3 regions of the Methylobacillus draconifructus genome follow, and region 3 is predicted to be linked to each of the others. Evidence: riboswitches for the same ligand, from Rfam matches in the RefSeq annotation. Region 3 holds a riboswitch; each other region holds the start of a gene.
What was found. A riboswitch is a leader RNA that binds a small molecule or an ion and turns the genes downstream of it on or off. The one in region 3 is predicted to bind thiamine pyrophosphate.
Positions count from the first base shown of each region.

Region 1: it holds a riboswitch for thiamine pyrophosphate, as region 3 does, so the genes downstream of both, ACJSDX_RS04755 (3-oxoacyl-ACP reductase) here and ACJSDX_RS05830 (TonB-dependent siderophore receptor) in region 3, are expected to answer to the same signal.
Region 2: it holds a riboswitch for thiamine pyrophosphate, as region 3 does, so the genes downstream of both, thiC (phosphomethylpyrimidine synthase ThiC) here and ACJSDX_RS05830 (TonB-dependent siderophore receptor) in region 3, are expected to answer to the same signal.

Region 1 is NZ_JBJQII010000002.1:207,334-209,595, forward strand. Features, by position in the region: gene ACJSDX_RS04750 (LLM class flavin-dependent oxidoreductase) at 1-218, opposite strand, end outside; gene ACJSDX_RS04755 (3-oxoacyl-ACP reductase) at 435-1,220, opposite strand; TPP riboswitch at 1,264-1,370, opposite strand; gene ACJSDX_RS04760 (sodium:solute symporter family transporter) at 1,892-2,262, shown strand, end outside.
Region 2 is NZ_JBJQII010000001.1:512,030-514,291, reverse strand. Features, by position in the region: gene ACJSDX_RS02415 (protein-L-isoaspartate O-methyltransferase family protein) at 1-596, opposite strand, end outside; TPP riboswitch at 767-877, shown strand; gene thiC (phosphomethylpyrimidine synthase ThiC) at 946-2,262, shown strand, end outside.
Region 3 is NZ_JBJQII010000002.1:419,434-421,695, forward strand. Features, by position in the region: gene ACJSDX_RS05825 (SulP family inorganic anion transporter) at 1-1,048, shown strand, start outside; TPP riboswitch at 1,169-1,267, shown strand; gene ACJSDX_RS05830 (TonB-dependent siderophore receptor) at 1,344-2,262, shown strand, end outside.

The sequences.
Region 1 (2,262 bases), 210 kb from region 3:
ATGGTCACCGGTTCGAGGAACCAGCGCGGACCGTCGGTGATGTTGTTGGTGGCGTGGCCGTCGGCAAAGAACACGGCATCCAGCTTGCCGCGCTCGGCCAGTTGCGCCATTTCCTCGTAATAGCGGATATCGCCCAGCCGCTCGACCTGGGAATCCGGGTGGCGCCAGGCCGCGTTGTGGTGGCCGCAGCCGAACAGGAACAGGTTGATGTGCATCATGGCAAAACAAGAGCCTCTTTAGTGAATTCAGGAATGGCAGGCGCTGAGTCAGCGGATAGCATGTGCGATCAAGAGCGGCTAACAAAGCTTGGCGTAGCGATCCTGGCTAGGCGCCCTGCCGCAGACAGTACAACTGGTACGGCAAGGCAGGGCAACAATGCCAGGAAGCTTTTCAGCTGCTAAAAGCCTGCCCTATGAAATGATCGTGAACAGGCTCTAATTCTTGACCAGGCCGCCATCCACCACCAGGTTTTGCCCCGTCACCGCGCGCGACCAGGGCGAGGCGAAGAACAGCACCGCGTCGGCGAACTCTTCCGGCGTGGTGACGCGGCGCAATGGCGTGCTCGCGGCAATCAGGTCGAACACGGCATCCGGCGTGGCGGCAGAAGCGTCAGTGGTGCGCAGCAGGCCGCCCGACACCATGTTGACGGTGATGCCACCAGGCCCCAGGTCCTGCGCCAAGGTGCGCGTCAGGGAAAGCAGCGCCGCCTTGGCGGCGGTGTAGTCGTGGTAGGGCACCACCGGGTTCTGGAACAGGTTGGTGCCGATATTGACCACCCGCCCCCATCCCTGCGCAAGCATGCCGGGCAAGCAGGCCTGTACGGTATTGAGCGCGCCGCGCACCACGCCCTCGAATTGCTGCTGCAACCCTTCCCAGCCGAGATCATGCGCATGCGCCCGCGCATCGCCGTTGAACCTGAAGTCGGGCAGGGCGTTGTTGACCACCGTGGTGATCGCCTTGCCGAAATGCGCTTGCGCCTGCTCCGCCATCGCCCGCACGGCGTCGGCGTCGCTCACGTCCGCCCGGATTGCCAGGGCCCGCCCCGGCGCTTCGTCCGCCAAGGCCGCAGCAGCGTCCGCGCTATGCAGATAGTTCACGACCACGCTCGCTCCCTGATCGAGGAAAGCGCGGGCGATATGCCGGCCCAGCCCACGGCCTGCGCCGGTGACGAGCACGAGTTGTTCTTGAATCGGGAGTAGCGGTGAAGATGGATTGCCCATGCGATTCCTTTGCAATTTTTCATGGCAAAGGAATGCGCAGCAAACAAGCTGCGACAGGCATTCCTCCGCCAGTATGATCTGGATCAGGTATTACGGGTGTGGTCTCAGCCCTGAAGCAGATACTGCAACAGGGCACCCCGTGCCGAAAGACAGAACCATAGCATGGAATATAAAGAATTCACATCCGGCACCATGTGAAAATCACCATGAAAATCGTTATAATCTGGCAGCGAAACGGCAACACCTTAATTTTGCCGTTTCAATCCTAGGGGAGCCGCTTGCGGCTGAGAAATGGCAATTGCCATGACCCTTAGAGCCTGTTCACGATATTTTCATCGTTCCCGTTGCTTTGCATCAGATGTGGATGCAAGGCGCAAACCACAGCAGGGCTGATTGCCCTGCGAGGATTTGCAACGCAGCATACACTTTTGAGGCGAAGCAACCCTGTGGGCAATTCAGCAAAAAATCGCACTCGGCGTTGCCTGCCTTGACCAGGCAATCAGCATGGCCTACGGCAGACGTCTTGATTGCGTTTTTTTGCTGAATTGCGGGAACCATGAAAATATCGTGAACAGGCTCTTTACTTGATCCAGATCATGCTGGCGAAGGGAAGGAAATCACGCATATGGGCGTACTCCTTGCCGTTCGTCGATTATAGGAGTCACCACACAATGCTCAGTACGCAAGCCGCCCTCGCCTGGCTAGTCTTTTTCGCCGCCGTTTTCGCCATCGCCGGCATGGCCTATTCGCGCAGGTTCCGCGGCAACCTTGAAGAATACATCGTCGCGCGCAACAGCCAGGGCACGCTGGCCAGCATCATGACCTTGCTGGCTTCGTCGCTGGGCGCATGGATATTGTTCTCGCCCGCGCAGGCGGCGACCTGGGGCGGCCTGACCGCCGTGATCGGCTACGCCATCGGCGCGATGTCGCCGCGCATCGCCATGATCCCGCTCGGCAAGCGCATGCGCGAGCTGATGCCCAACGGCCACTCCCTCACCGAGTTCCTGGCGGCGCGCTACGGCAAGCCCATGTACCTGCTCGC
Region 2 (2,262 bases), on a different contig from region 3:
ATCACGTCCTGCCGCAAACTGTCTTCGCTGATCCGCCGCACGATGGTGGCTTCCATCACCGGAGGTTCACCGATGACGGCAAACAGCCTGCCGCCGATATGCAGCTGTTTGGTTGCCAGCGGCGACAGCGCCAACGAGCCAGTGAAAACGATCACATCATAAGGGCCGTTGTCCGGCCACCCGCGCGCGCCGTCGCCTACATGCAGCGTCACATTGCTGATTTGTTGCTGGAGCAGCCTCGCATTTGCCTGGTGGCTAAGCTCGGCGTTGATCTCGACGCTGTGCACCTCTTGCGCAAGTGAGGCAAGCAAGGCGGTGAAGTAGCCGCTGCCGGTGCCGATTTCCAGCACTTTATCGGTGGGCTTGATTTCCAGCGACTGCAGGACGCGGCCTTCCATCTTGGGGGAAAGCATGGTCTGGCCGAAACCGATGGGGATTTCGATATCGGCAAACGCCAGGCCGCGATATTGCTCGGGGACAAACGCTTCGCGCGGCACGCGGCCCAGAAGGTCGAGCACGGTGCCGTCAAGCACTTCCCAGGGGCGGATCTGCTGCTCTATCATGTTGAAGCGGGCTTGTTCTACATCATGGTGCATTGCAATTGTCCTTATCCATCGCATGGCTATCGGTTTGCCGATTATAGCGCCAGACGGCAGAGTTTCAAGCTGGATCGCGTGACCTGCCAACTTTAGGCACATGCTGCTCTGCATCAACTGTGCATTGTCCACAATAATCTTGATCTAATCAGGGTTTTAACGTACATTCCTTCCATCGCTAGGGGTCTGCTGTTGCACGCTGAGGCATGCAATGGCAGTGAGAATTACCCTTTGAACCTGATGTGGATTATCCCACCGTAGGGAAGCGCAGTTTGGTTTGATGGGGTGGTTTCTATTTTTATTCCCCTGTCGGTACTCCAAAAACGCTTCCCGCATTTTGGAGACTTGAATGAACGCCACCGACAAAAACCTGCAGCAGAATTTCCTCAATGCCACCGCCCAGGTCGACCCTGGCGCAACGCAGCCTTTTACCAATTCCCGCAAGATCTATATCGAAGGCTCGCGCCCCGACATCCGCGTTCCTTTCCGCGAGATCAGCCTGTCGGATACGCCGTCGGCATTCGGCGCCGAGAAGAACCCGCCGGTGATTGTCTACGACACTTCCGGTCCTTACACCGATCCTGAAGTCAGTATCGACATCCGTAACGGTTTGCCCGCCTTGCGCGCTGGCTGGATTGCCGAGCGCGGCGATACCGAGCAACTGGACGGCCCGACTTCCAGCTACGGGCTGGAGCGGCTGAACGATCCCAAGCTGGCCGACATGCGCTTCAACCTGCATCGCAAACCGTTGCGTGCCAAGGCAGGCAGGAACGTGACGCAGATGCACTATGCGCGCCAAGGCATCATTACTCCGGAGATGGAGTTCATCGCCATCCGCGAGAACCAGCGCCGCGAAGGCATGAGCGAACTGTTGCAGACTCAGCATGCCGGGCAGCATTTCGGCGCTTCCATTCCTGAAATCATCACGCCTGAGTTCGTCCGGGACGAAGTGGCGCGCGGCCGGGCAATCATTCCTGCCAATATCAACCACCCCGAAATCGAGCCGATGATCATCGGCCGCAATTTCCTCGTGAAGATCAATGCTAATATCGGCAATTCCGCCGTCAGCTCAAGCATAGGCGAAGAAGTCGAGAAGATGGTCTGGGGCACCCGCTGGGGCGGCGATACCGTGATGGACCTGTCCACCGGCAAGAACATCCACGAAACGCGCGAGTGGATCATCCGCAATTCGCCCGTGCCGATCGGCACCGTGCCTATCTACCAGGCGCTGGAAAAGGTCAACGGCAAGGCCGAAGACCTGACTTGGGAAATCTTTCGCGATACCTTGATCGAGCAGGCGGAGCAGGGCGTGGATTATTTCACCATCCATGCCGGCGTGCGTTTGCAGTACATTCCGATGACCGCCAGGCGCATGACCGGCATCGTCTCGCGCGGCGGCTCCATCATGGCGAAGTGGTGCCTGGCGCACCATAAGGAGTCTTTCCTCTACGAGCATTTCGAGGAAATTTGCGACATCATGAAGGCCTACGATGTCAGCTTCTCGCTCGGCGACGGCCTGCGTCCCGGCTCGATCTACGATGCCAATGACGAAGCCCAGTTTGCTGAGCTGAGAACCTTGGGTGAATTGACCCGGATCGCCTGGAAGCATGACGTGCAGACCATGATCGAAGGCCCTGGCCACGTACCCATGCACATGATCAAGGAA
Region 3 (2,262 bases):
AATCGTGGCAGCCACTATCGTGCAGTCTGTCTTTCAACCTGAACAGGTTGCCACCATAGGCAGTGCGTTCGGCGGCATCCCACAGGCTTTGCCACATTTTGCCCTGCCCGAGGGCATCAGCCCTGCCGTCATGATAGAGCTGATCGGCCCGGCCTTCACCATTGCGCTGCTGGGCGCCATTGAGTCGTTGCTCTCGGCCGTCGTTGCCGACAATATGGCGGGCACGCGCCACCAGTCCAACCAGGAGCTGATCGGGCAGGGTATTGCCAACATCGCCTCACCATTGTTCGGCGGGTTCGCCGCGACCGGCGCGCTGGCCCGCACCGCGACCAATATCCGCAACGGGGCCAACAGCCCGTTATCCGGCATCGTGCATGCGGTCACCCTGGTGTTGATCGTGGTCCTGCTGGCGCCATTGGCCGTGAATATCCCGCTGGCGGCGCTCGCGGCCATCCTGTTCGTGGTGGCCTACAACATGAGCGAGGCGCATCGCTTCCTGCACATGGCGAGGACAGCGCCGCGCGCGGATGTGGCGGTGCTGCTGATCACCTTCCTGCTCACCGTGTTCAGCGACCTGGTGATTGCCGTCAATATCGGCGTCGTGCTTGCCGCATTGTTGTTCATGAAGCGCATGGCGGACACGGTGAACGTGACGCAACTGAGTGACGATGACTTGCAGCAGGAATACGGCCAGCGCGAATGGCGCCTGCCATCGAGCACGCTGGTCTATCGCCTGGAAGGGCCGTTCTTCTTCGGTGCTGCCGAGCACTTGCAGCACCGCCTGCAAACCCTGCGCGAGGATACCGACACCATTGTGCTGAGGATGGCGCGCGTGCCTATCATGGACGCCACCGGCATGCAGGCATTGTGGAACCTGCTGGACACTTGCAGACAGCACCAGATCAGGCTGGTGGTCGCCGAGGCCAGGCCCAATATCCTGGAAAAACTGCGCCGCGCCGGGCTCACCAGCCAGATTGGCGAGCATAATGTGCTGCCGCACCTGCACTTGCTGTGGCCGGAAACTCCTTCCCCCGCCTCTCTCCATTGAATGGCGTTGCACACTTTTCCGTATTACCCGATTGAGCACGCGTTAATTGGCTACATGCGCAGCATGCAACCCTGTTTGCAACGAAAATTGGCATTTTCTGCACATTCTTTGTTAGTATACGACCCACGCTAGGGGTCCTGAAGAGCCGATCTTCGGGTGAGATATACCCTTGAACCTGACCTGGATAATGCCAGCGTAGGAAAGCGCAAAGCCACTCAAGGTCCATTCATTTCCCCGAGGTAGGCTCTTTGTCCGTTCCTGCGCGTAGCTTGTCCCTAACGCGAGTGAACACACAATGCCTGCTTTTACTTTCCGTCAAAAACTCAGCGTGCTGGCCGTTGCCTGCGCTTATGCGCCTGCCGCGCTGGCACAGACCGCCGATGACAGCGATAACGCACTGCCGGAGGTCGTCGTCACCTCCGCATCGACTGATGGCGTGGCGCGCCGTGCCAGCATCGGCAGCTTTCCCGAAGCATCGCTGCTGCAGACGCCAGCCTCGGTCAACGTGATTACGCAGGAGCAGATGCAGGACCGCAGCATACGTTCCGCGACTGACGCCGTGAAGTGGGATGCCAGCGTGCAGAATTCCTACAATGCGGTCGGCCTGGCCGACTGGTTTGCGATCCGCGGCTTCGTGCTCGACCAGGGCGCCAACTACCGCAAGGACGGCATGGTGATTCTCGCGCAGGCCAGGGTGCCGATGGAGAACAAGGAACGCATCGAGATACTGAAAGGCCTGGCCGGCCTGCAGGCGGGGATTGCCGCATCGGGCGGCATGCTCAACTACGTGACCAAGCGACCTACCGACGCCCCGCTGCGTTCGGCGACGTTCGAAGTCCGCGAGCGCGGCACGGTGTACGGCGCGGTAGATCTGGGCGGGCGCTCCGAGGACGGCGTCTTCGGTTACCGCATCAATGCCGCGGCGGAAGACATCAAGTCGTATGTCGACGGCTCGACAGGCAACCGCAACTTCATTTCGGGCGCGTTTGACTTCCGCCTGAGCGAACGCGCGCTGTTGCAGCTCGACCTCGATTACCAGCACAAGTCGCAACTGACCGTGCCGGGGTTCCAATTGCTCGGGCCGGAGCAGCGCATCCCGACCGGCATCCGCGCCAAGCAGATGCTCAATGACCAATCCTGGAGCCGTCCCGTCGTCGATGACAGCTATAACCTCGGCGTGAAATTCGACTATGCGTTGAATGACGATTGGCGCA